DNA from 2 places in the Massilia sp. BAP21 genome. Region 1 is predicted to be linked to the other one. Evidence: predicted binding sites of a transcription regulator. Region 1 holds the regulator's gene; the other holds the start of a gene.
The links. Region 1 encodes LexA, which represses DNA repair genes until DNA is damaged. Its sites were predicted from a motif close to ACTGTATNNNNATACAGT; they were not measured.
Positions count from the first base shown of each region.

Region 2: a site for LexA is predicted at 2,142-2,159, ahead of ACWYRN_RS15075 (error-prone DNA polymerase). Genes of this name have one in related genera too.

Region 1 covers NZ_CM173596.1:538,440-543,663, forward strand. Annotated here, with positions in the region: gene rplI (50S ribosomal protein L9) at 1-163, opposite strand, end outside; gene rpsR (30S ribosomal protein S18) at 205-495, opposite strand; gene priB (primosomal replication protein N) at 538-831, opposite strand; gene rpsF (30S ribosomal protein S6) at 876-1,268, opposite strand; gene lexA (transcriptional repressor LexA) at 1,500-2,135, shown strand; gene ACWYRN_RS02415 (tetratricopeptide repeat protein) at 2,328-3,062, opposite strand; gene ACWYRN_RS02420 (cystathionine gamma-synthase family protein) at 3,087-4,328, opposite strand; gene purF (amidophosphoribosyltransferase) at 4,337-5,224, opposite strand, start outside.
Region 2 covers NZ_CM173596.1:3,417,985-3,423,208, forward strand. Annotated here, with positions in the region: partial or broken gene metE (5-methyltetrahydropteroyltriglutamate--homocysteine S-methyltransferase) at 1-93, opposite strand, end outside; gene ACWYRN_RS15065 (LysR family transcriptional regulator) at 189-1,115, shown strand; gene ACWYRN_RS15070 (PhzF family phenazine biosynthesis protein) at 1,316-2,107, opposite strand; gene ACWYRN_RS15075 (error-prone DNA polymerase) at 2,222-5,224, shown strand, end outside.

The DNA.
Region 1 (5,224 bases):
CCAGCTCGGCGCGCTTGACTTCGAACTCGGCCACAGCGGCCTGGGTTGCGCGGCGGGCCATTTTTTGCGGGATCAGGAAGTTACGTGCGTAACCGTCCTTAACCTTGACGACGTCGCCCAGATTGCCGACGTTGACGACTTTTTCCAGCAGGATAACTTGCATATTATTCTCCAGTATTTACTTGTGCTCGTTGCCGTGGCGACTTAAGCGTTGTGCAGGTCGGTGTACGGCAGCAGGGCCAGGTAACGTGCGCGCTTGATCGCGGTGTCCACTTGACGCTGGTAGTGCGCCTTGGTACCGGTCAGGCGTGCCGGCATGATCTTGCCGTTTTCCTGGACGAAGTCTTTCAGGGTGTCGACGTCTTTGTAGTCAACTTGTTCAACGCCGGCGGCGGTGAAGCGGCAGAACTTCTTGCGCTTGAACAGCGGGTTCTGCTGTTTGCGCTTCAGTTTTTCCTTGGCTTTGTTTTTGTCGAACTTTTTACCGAATGCCATTTTGAGGCTCCTGTATATCTAAAAGGTGGGCCGCTGAATTATTTAAGCGGCGGCACTGAAATCAATGATGTGAAACACCAGGGCTTTGCTGTTGCGGTTCTTCTTGGCCAGGAATCCCGTGAACCGGTGGGCGGCGCCCAACTCGGCGCTAGCGAAGCGGCCCGAAATTTCTCCCGCGGCGAACGCGGCTATTTCGAACTCCACCAGCCTTGCCACCCCTGCCTCGACCTGCTGCGAACTGTGCAGCAGGATTGCCGAAACGATCGGCACGCCGGCCGGGGTATAGCGCAGTACGTCGCGTTCAGCGATGGTGGCGACGACTTGTAGCTGGTTCACTTCACTTCGGGCTCACGCCCGTTCACGAATCCTGGGGAAAGAATTTAGGCAGCAGCAGCTGGGGCAGCAGCAGCCGCTGGGGCTTCTGCGCGGTGGCTCTTGGCTGCGTCTTCGCGCTGGACCGACTTCATCATTGGCGATGGAGCGGTTTCAGCTTTCTTCATCTTCACGGTCAGGTGACGCAGCACGGCATCATTGAACTTGAATGCGGTTTCCAGCTCGACCAGGGTCTCGTTGTCGCATTCGATGTTCATGCAGATGTAGTGTGCCTTCGGCAGCTTCTGGATCTGGTAAGCCATCTGGCGACGGCCCCAGTCTTCCACGCGATGGATGTTACCGCCGCGCGCGGTGACGCTGGCCTTGTAACGCTCGATCATCGCCGGGACTTGCTCGCTTTGGTCCGGGTGGACGATAAAAACGATTTCATAATGACGCATGCAACACTCCTTGAGGACGTTTAAACAAATGCCCACCTCGGCGTCAAGACGAGTGTGGGAAGGGAAAGCCGGCAATTATAACGCGAAGCCGGCGGCATGGCAATCGCGGGGGTTTGTACCGCTCTTGCGACAACCCGGCAAGCGAAAAGTGGGATTTATTTGCATTTACCCTTGCATTATGCGAAGCACTGTACAAAAATACAGTCTGAATCGATAACCAGTGGTATACCCATGCTCAAGCTCACTGCAAGGCAAGAACAGATCCTCAACCTGATCAAGGAAGCGATCGACAACACCGGCTTCCCGCCGACCCGCGCCGAGATCGCGAAGGAATTGGGCTTCAAGTCGGCCAACGCGGCCGAGGAGCACCTGCAAGCCCTGGCGCGTAAAGGCGCGATCGAGATCGTGTCGGGCACCTCGCGCGGCATCCGCCTGATCGGCGCCTCCAGCGAACCGGCGCTGCCGGTCATCCCGCCTGCCCTGCTGATGTCGCTGCCGCTCGTCGGCCGCGTGGCGGCGGGTTCCCCTATCCTGGCGCAGGAACACGTGGAAGCGACCTACAACGTCGACCCGGCCATGTTCGCGGCCCGTCCCGACTTCTTGCTGAAGGTGCGCGGCTGGTCGATGCGCGACGCCGGCATCATGGATGGCGACTTCCTGGCCGTGAAAAAGGTCGACAGCGCCAAGAACGGCCAGATCGTCGTTGCGCGCCTGGGCGAGGATGTGACGGTGAAGCGCTACCGCAAGACGGGCGAACTGATCGAGCTGCTGCCGGAAAATCCGGACTTCAAGGTGATCCAGGTTGCGCCGGGCGACGAGTTCGCGCTGGAAGGCCTGGCGGTGGGCTTGATGCGCAGCTGGCACTGATTTTGTGCTGACGTAGAAAAGGCCGCTGACGCGGCCTTTTTGCTTTTCGTAGGGTGGGCTCTCGAGCCCACGCGGTAGAACGCTTAATCAGTCGAAACACCTTGCGTCGCACCGTACGGCAATCCTGACGGGATTTTGTTCGACATGCAGGTGTCGTACCGCGTGGGCTCAAGAGCCCACCCTACAAAAGCGTTACTTGCGCTTGCTCGAGATCGAATCTTCCTTCGGCGCCTTGTTCACGATCGCATTGTGCTCGGCGATATAGGCCTCGGTCGCCGAACGCCACACCGCCACGTCCGCCAGCGTCATCTTGGCGCCGACCTTGGCTTCTTCCGACACGTTCTCCTGCACCTGCGCCAGGTGGGCCTTGGCCTTTTCCATCTCGGTCGCGTTCATCAGCTTGGCCACATCGGCCGGAATCCGGTTCGACAGGGGCGACACCGCATTCAGGTTCTGCACGAAGCCGTTGTAGCAATCCTGCCATTTGTTGATCGCATTCGCGACCCGGTCGATCTCGTCGCTCTGCTTCGAGATCGGTGGCACGCGCGGCGCCGGGCAGTGGAACTTGCCGGACTTCAGGTCTTCGCCATCGTACTTCGACACCCAGTAATCGATGTCGGCACGGCGCGCGACGCGCTGCTGCATGATCACCAGCGAATCCGCAGCCACCTTGTTGCCCTTGGCCGCTGCCTTGGTGAACCACGCCGTGGCCTTGGCCTCGTCGACCTCGCCCGCTTCGCCATACCAGTACATCTGGCCCAGGCTCTGCTGGGCCTCGACGTTGCCGGCATTCGCCAGCTTGGTGTACAGCTTCATGGCTTCGGGATACTTCTTCTGCTCGAACAAGGCCTTGGCGTCTTCCAGCTCGCCCGCGTGAACAAATCCTGCCAGCAGCAGGCCGGCAAACAGCAGCGCAGTTTTCTTCATGTTGTCGCGTCTCTTCAGTATGGATTACGCGCCAAGTGCCGCGCGGAAGTCTTCCAGCAAGTCCTCGGTGTCCTCGATGCCCACCGAGACCCGGATCAGCGACTCGGCAATGCCCATGCTGGCGCGGCGCTCGGCGCCCATCTCGAAGAAGATCGTGTGCGCCACCGGAATCACCAGGGTACGGGTATCGCCCAGGTTACTCGCCGGGATGGCCAGCTTCAGGCGGTTCAGGTAATCGAAGCAATCGATGCCGTCCTTCAGCTCGAAGCTCAGCAGCGAGCCGCCGGCGCGGAACAGTTCCGTCGTCACCCCATGCTGCGGGTGCGATGCCAGGCCCGGGTAGTGCACGGCTGCCACGCGCTCGTCCGCTTCCAGCATGCGCGCCAGCGCCAGCGCATTGCCCGTGGTGCGCTCCATGCGCAGCGCCAGCGTTTCGGCGCCGACCGCGATGTGGTGCGCAGCTTCCGGCCCGAGCGAGGCGCCGAAGTCGCGCAGGGCCTTCGCGCGCAGCTGCGCCATGCCCTGGTTGGCGGCCGGCTGCTTGCGGAAGTTGTCGGCGATATTCGGATAGGCGCTCCAGTCGAACAGCCCGGTATCGGTCAGCGCACCACCCAGCGCAATACCGTGGCCGGCAATCGACTTGGTCAGCGAATTCACGACCAGGCCGGCGCCCACGTCCTTCGGGCGGAAGAGATACGGCGTGGTCATGGTGTTGTCGACCACGTACAGGATGCCGCGCGCACGGCACAGCTCGCCGATGCGCTTGAGGTCCGCCACCTGGGTGCGCGGGTTGGCAATCGTCTCGACGAACACGAAGCGCGTGTTTGGCGTCAAGGCCGCTTCCACGTTGGCCACGTCGGTGGCGTCGACAAACGACACGTCCACGCCCTGCCCTGCCACCGTCTGCCACAAGCTGTTGGTGTTGCCGAACAGGAAGCTCGACGAGACGATGTGGTCGCCCGCCTTCAACAGCGCCTGGAACAGCGCGCCGATGGCCGCCATGCCGGTGCCGAAGCACAGGGTGGCGACGCCGTCTTCCATCTTCGTGACCTTGTCTTCCAGCGCGGACACGGTCGGGTTGCCCTGGCGGCCGTAGCGGAAGCCCGGCTCCTTGCCCTGGAACACCGAGGCCAGCTGGCGCGCATCGTTGTAGCCGAATGCCACCGAGGTGTGCACCGGCTTGTGCAGCGAGCCCTGCTCGATCGTCTTGCGGCGATCGTTGTGCAGGATGGTGGTGGTGAAACCGTAGTTCTTTTTATCGCTCATGGTGCACTTTATTCCGCGGCGACCGGTGGGTTCAGGTTCAGCTGGGTACGCACGGCATCCTCCGCCGGCGCCGGCTTGCCGCCGTTGTGGCGCGCCGATTCCAGGTTGTCCAGGTAGGCCGGGGTCACGTCGCCGGTCACGTACACGCCGTCGAAGCACGAAGCCTCGAAGTTGGTCAGTTCCGGGTTCACGTCCGAGATCGAGCGCTTCAGCGCATCGATGTCCTGGTAGACCAGGCGGTCGGCCGTGATTTCCTTGCACACTTCCTCGACCGTGCGGCCGTAGGCGATCAGCTCGTCGCGGGTCGGCATGTCGATGCCGTACACGTTCGGGAACAGCACCGGCGGCGCCGCCGACGCGAAGAACACCTTGCGGGCGCCGGCTTCGCGCGCCATCTGCACGATCTCGCGGCTGGTGGTGCCGCGCACGATGGAGTCGTCGACCAGCAGCACGTTCTTGCCCTTGAACTCGGAGCCGATCGCGTTCAGCTTCTGGCGCACCGACTTCTTGCGCATGCCCTGCCCCGGCATGATGAAAGTACGGCCGATGTAGCGGTTTTTAATAAAACCTTCGCGGTATTCGACGCCGAGTTTGAGCGCCAGCTGGATCGCAGCGGGACGCGAGGAATCGGGAATCGGCATGACGACGTCGATTTCCTCGACCGGGATTTCCTTGCGGATCTTGTCGGCCAGGTATTCACCCATTTTCAGGCGGGTGGCATACACCGAGGCGCCGTCGATCACCGAGTCCGGGCGCGCCAGGTACACGTATTCGAAGGCGCAGGGGTTTAGCGATGGGTTTTCCGCGCACTGGCGCGCGTGCAATTGGCCATCGTCGCCGATGAACACGGCTTCGCCCGGCGCGATGTCGCGCACGAAACGGAAGCCGATGCCTTC
Region 2 (5,224 bases), 2.9 Mb from region 1:
GCTCGATTCGCCGCGCCAGTGGCGTTCGAGGGCGAACTTCAGCTCGCGTTGCAGGCCGATGCGTGGATAGCCCAGTGTATGAATCTTGATCATGATAAATCCAGTTCGTATGAATGATGCTAACGATTGTCGTCAGAACTCATGCATAATTCAAACGAAAAAATTTCGACTTAACGTGAAAATCATTCATGGCTACTTCCATCCTTGAACTGCGCCACCTGCGCACCCTGCTGGCGCTGAAAGAGGCCGGCACCATCTCGCGCGCCGCGCAATTGCTCAACGTGACGCAGTCGGCGCTCTCGCACCAGGTGCTGGCGCTGGAGCGGCAATACGAGACCGGGCTGTTCGAACGCAAGTCGTCGCCGGTGGCGTTTACGGCTGCCGGCCAGCGCCTGTTGGCGCTGGCCGAGCAGGTCTTGCCGCACATCGGCGCGGCCGAGCGCGACCTGGCGCGCCTGACCAGCAACGCCACCGGCAAGCTGCGCATCGCGGTCGAGTGCCATACCTGCTTCGACTGGCTGATGCCGTCGATGGACGCATTGCGCGCGCGCTGGCCGGAAGTCGAGCAGGACATCGTGTCGGGCTTCCAGGCCGATCCGATCGGCCTGCTGCACCAGGACCGCGCCGAGGTGGCAATCGTGTCGGAGCTGGACGAGAGCGAGACCGACGTGGACTTCCATCCGTTGTTCGAGTTCGAGATGGTGGCGATCCTGCCGCTGAACCATCCGTATCTCGCCAAGCCTTATCTGGTGGCGCAGGATTTCGCGGGCCAGGCCCTGATTACCTACCCGGTGCCGGACGACATGCTGGACCTGGTGCGCCAGGTGCTGCGCCCGGCCGGCGTGGAGCCGCCGCGGCGCACGACCGAGTTGACGGTGGGGATGCTGCAGCTGGTGGCCAGCGGACGCGGACTGGCGGCGCTGCCGCTGTGGGCGGTGAACGGCTACCTGGAGCGCGGCTACGTGGCGCGCTCGCGCATCGGGCCGGAGGGCTTGACGGGGCGCCTGTATGCGGTAACGCCGAAACGGCTGGCGGGAAATGCCTGCCTGGTCGATTTCGTGCAGGTGATGCGCGAGACGTCCTTGCTGGCCTTGCCGGGGATTACCTTGCTGTGAGCGGAGCAGGCCCATCCGATAGCGGTGTTGTTAGTAGGGTGGGCCGGGCCACGAATGGCACTTGTGCCCACGCGGTCTGACCATCGGCATGCTCGGCAGCCTTTGAGCTGGCCTGCAATCTTCCCGATCCCGGGAAGTTATGAAGGTATGCTGGAGTACGACCGCGTGGGCACAAGTGCCCACCCTACATAAAAACGATGTTATGCACTGCGGCTCACCAGCCCGCCCACCAGCACGGCCTCGCCTTCGAGTGCGGTGCGGATGGAGCAGGACTGGCCGGTGGCGCGGCCCTGGCGCACCTTCACACCCTGGCCCAGCAGCAGCGTGAGCGCCCCCGCCGCCACGCCGGTGGCGCTGTCTTCCAGCGCCGGTTCGAGGTGGTTGAAGTTGCGGCCCTCGACCTCGCCATCGCCGGTGCGGCACCAGACGTAGCAGCCGTTCACGCCGGCGTTCCTGCTCCACACATGGATCAGCGCCAGGTCAGGCTGCAAGCCGTACAGCGTGTCGACATCGGCCACTTCCAGCAGCAGCTTCGGGCTGCCTACCGACAGCACGCGCGGCGCGCTGGCCAGCACCAGGTCGGGCGCCGCCAGCAGGCGCAGGGGCAGGGCGGTGTCCAGTTCGAGCGCGGGCGCTTGCTGGCGCTCCAGCCAGACGAACACCGTATCGCCAAGGCGCGACAGGAGCAGCGGCTGGCCGTGCATCGCGGTCTTGACCGTCAGCGGCGCAGCGGCCCCGTGCCGCTCGAACAGCAGCGCCGCCGCCGCCAGCGTGGCATGCACGCACAGCGGACTGCGCATGTGCGGATAGACGTAATCCAGTACCGCCGCCACATCGGGGGTATCGCCGGCATCGACGAACACACAGGTCAAGCCGCGCTCGCGCGCCAGCGCCCGGCGCCAGCCCGGGTTGCCGTTTCCTTCCTCGACGACCAGCGCCGGGTTGCCCTCTCCAGGCTTTTCTCCAAAACAATCGAACTCATGAACACGCATTGCTGATCCTTGCCAAATTTACCTCGTCAGTTATACTGTGTTTTTATACAGTAGTTTTGTGCGGTTTGCACGTTTAATTTTTGTCACCCCCGTTTTTCTCAAGCCCAGTCAAGAATGCCTTTACCGTCCGATCCGTCGATGCAGGGCCTGCCCGACTATGCCGAGCTGTTCTGCCTCTCGAACTTCTCCTTCCTGCAAGGCGCCTCGCATGCCGAGGAGCTGGTGGCGCGGGCGGTGAAGCTGGGTTATGCGGCGTTGGCGCTTACCGACGAATGCTCGCTGGCCGGCGTGGTGCGCGCCCATGCCGAGGCCAAGAAGGCGGGGCTGCCCTTCGTCGTCGGCGCCCATTTCCACCTGCAGGAGCCGGACGGCAACCCGGCCCTGTCGCTGATCCTGCTGGCCCGCAACCGCAACGGCTACGGCAACCTGTCCGAGTTCATCACGCTGGGCCGCACGCGCAGCGAAAAGGGAAGCTACTGCCTCACCCCGGGCGACATCGCCGACCCGCAAGGCGAGCTGGCGCACCTGAAGGGCATGCCCGACTGCCTGGCGATCCTGCTGCCGCGCTATCCCGGCCACGACCAGGCCGGCGTCGATCGCCTGCACGCGCAGGCCGCGTGGATGATCGAGCAGTTCGGCAACCGTGCCTGGATCGGCCTGACCCTGCTGCACCGCGCGCTGGATGAAGCGCACCGCATCACGGTGGAAGAAGTGGGCTGGCAGCACGGCCTGCCGATCGTCGCGCTCGGGCACGTGACGATGCATGTGCGCTCCCGCAAGCCCCTGCAGGACACGCTCACCGCCACCCGCCTGAACAAGCCCGTGGCCGAATGCGGCTACGGCCTGGCGCAGAACGCCGAGCAGCACCTGCGCGCGCGCCTGCGCCTGGCGAACATCTATTCGAAGGAGGCGCTGGACGAGACACTGCGTATCGCTTCGGCCTGCACCTTTTCGCTCGACGAACTGCGCTACGAGTACCCGAACGAAGTGGTGCCGCCGGGGCAGACGGCGAGCAGCTTCTTGCGCAGCGAAACCTATATCGGCGCGCACCGGCGCTTCCGCGAGGGCATCCCGGCCAGGGTGCAGGCCCAGATCGAGCACGAGCTGGCGCTGATCGCCGAGATGGAATACGAACACTATTTTCTCACCGTGTACGACATCGTGCGCTTCGCCCGTTCGCAGGAGATCCTGTGCCAGGGCCGCGGCTCGGCCGCCAACTCGGCGGTCTGCTACTGCCTCGGCATCACCGAGGTCGATCCGGCGCGGGCGAACCTGCTGTTCGAACGCTTTATCTCGAAGGAGCGCAACGAGCCGCCGGACATCGACGTCGACTTCGAACACCAGCGCCGCGAAGAGGTCATCCAGTACATCTACGCCAAGTACGGCCGCATGCGCGCGGCATTGGCGGCGGTGGTCATCAGCTACCGCCCGAAAAGCGCGCTGCGCGACAGCGGCCGCGCGCTCGGCATCGACCTCGCCATCATCGAGAAGGTCTGCAAGAACCACCACTGGTTCGACAGCAAGGAAAACCTGCTGATGCGCCTGGGCGAATGCGGCCTCGATCCGCAGGCGCCGCTGTCGCTGCAATGGGCCACGCTGGCGCAGCAGCTGCTGAACTTCCCGCGTCACCTCTCGCAGCACCCGGGTGGCTTCGTCATCGCGCGCGGCAAACTGTCGCGCCTGGTGCCGATCGAGAACGCCACCATGGTCGACCGCAGCGTCATCCAGTGGGACAAGAACGACCTCGAGGAACTCGGCCTGATGAAGGTCGACGTGCTGGCGCTGGGCATGCTGTCGATGCTGCGGCGTGCGCTGGCGCTGGTGAGCCTGCGCCACGACATCGTCTTCGAGATGCAGGACATCCCGCCCGACGACAAGGCGACCTACGACATGATCTGCGCCGCCGACACGGTGGGCGTGTTCCAGATCGAATCGCGCGCGCAAATGAGCATGCTGCCGCGCATGAAGCCGCGCGTCTTCTACGACCTGGTGATCGAGGTGGCGGTGGTGCGGCCGGGGCCGATCCAGGGCGGCATGGTGCATCCGTATCTGCGGCGGCGCCAGGGACTGGAACCGGTGGTGTATCCGAGCGAGCAGATGAAAGTGGCGCTCGAACGCACGCTCGGCGTGCCGATCTTCCAGGAACAGGTGATGCAGGTGGCGATCCTCGGCGCCGGCTTCACGCCGGGCGAGGCCGACCAGCTGCGCCGCGCAATGGCGGCCTGGAAGCGCAAGGGCGGCCTGGAACATTATTACGACCGCATCGTGCGTGGCATGCTGGAGCGCGGCTACGACCTGGCCTTCGCCGAGCAGATCTTCAGCCAGATCCAGGGCTTCGGCGAATACGGCTTTCCCGAGTCGCACGCGGCCAGCTTCGCCTTGCTCGCCTATGCCAGCTCCTGGGTCAAGTGCCACGAGCCGGCCGCCTTCCTGTGTGCGCTCCTGAACAGCCAGCCGATGGGCTTCTACAGCCCTTCGCAACTGGTGCAGGACGCGCAGCGCCACGGCATCGAGGTGCGGCCGGTGGATGTGAACATCAGCGGCTGGGACTCGACGCTGGAAGAACTGCACGACCGCACGCGCCAGCCGGCTGTGCGCCTGGGCCTGTCGCTACAGCGCGGCATGAGCCGCGAAGCGGTGGCGCGCATCGAGGACGCGCGCGCGATCAAGCCGTTCGACAGCGTGGCCGACCTGGCGCGCCGGGCAGGGTTGGACCGCAGCGACCTGCAGGTGCTGGCCGGCGCGAATGCCCTGCGTTCGCTGGCCGGGCACCGGCGCGAAGCCTTGTGGCAGGCGGTGGGTGCGGTGCCCGACCGCGATTTGCTGCGACCGACCACGGTGGATGAGGAGATGCCAGCGCTCGCGGCGCCGAGCGAGGGCGACGAGATCGTCGGCGACTACCGCGCGCAGGGGTTGACGCTGGGGCGGCATCCGCTGGCGCTGTTGCGCAAGCAGCTGCTGAAGCAAAGGTTCATGCCGGCGTCCGTATTGAACGAGTATGCCGACGGCCAGCTGGCGCGCGGCTGCGGCATCGTTACCGTGCGCCAGCGTCCGGGCACCGCCAAGGGCGTGCTGTTCGTGACGCTGGAAGACGAGACCGGCAACGTGAACGTGATC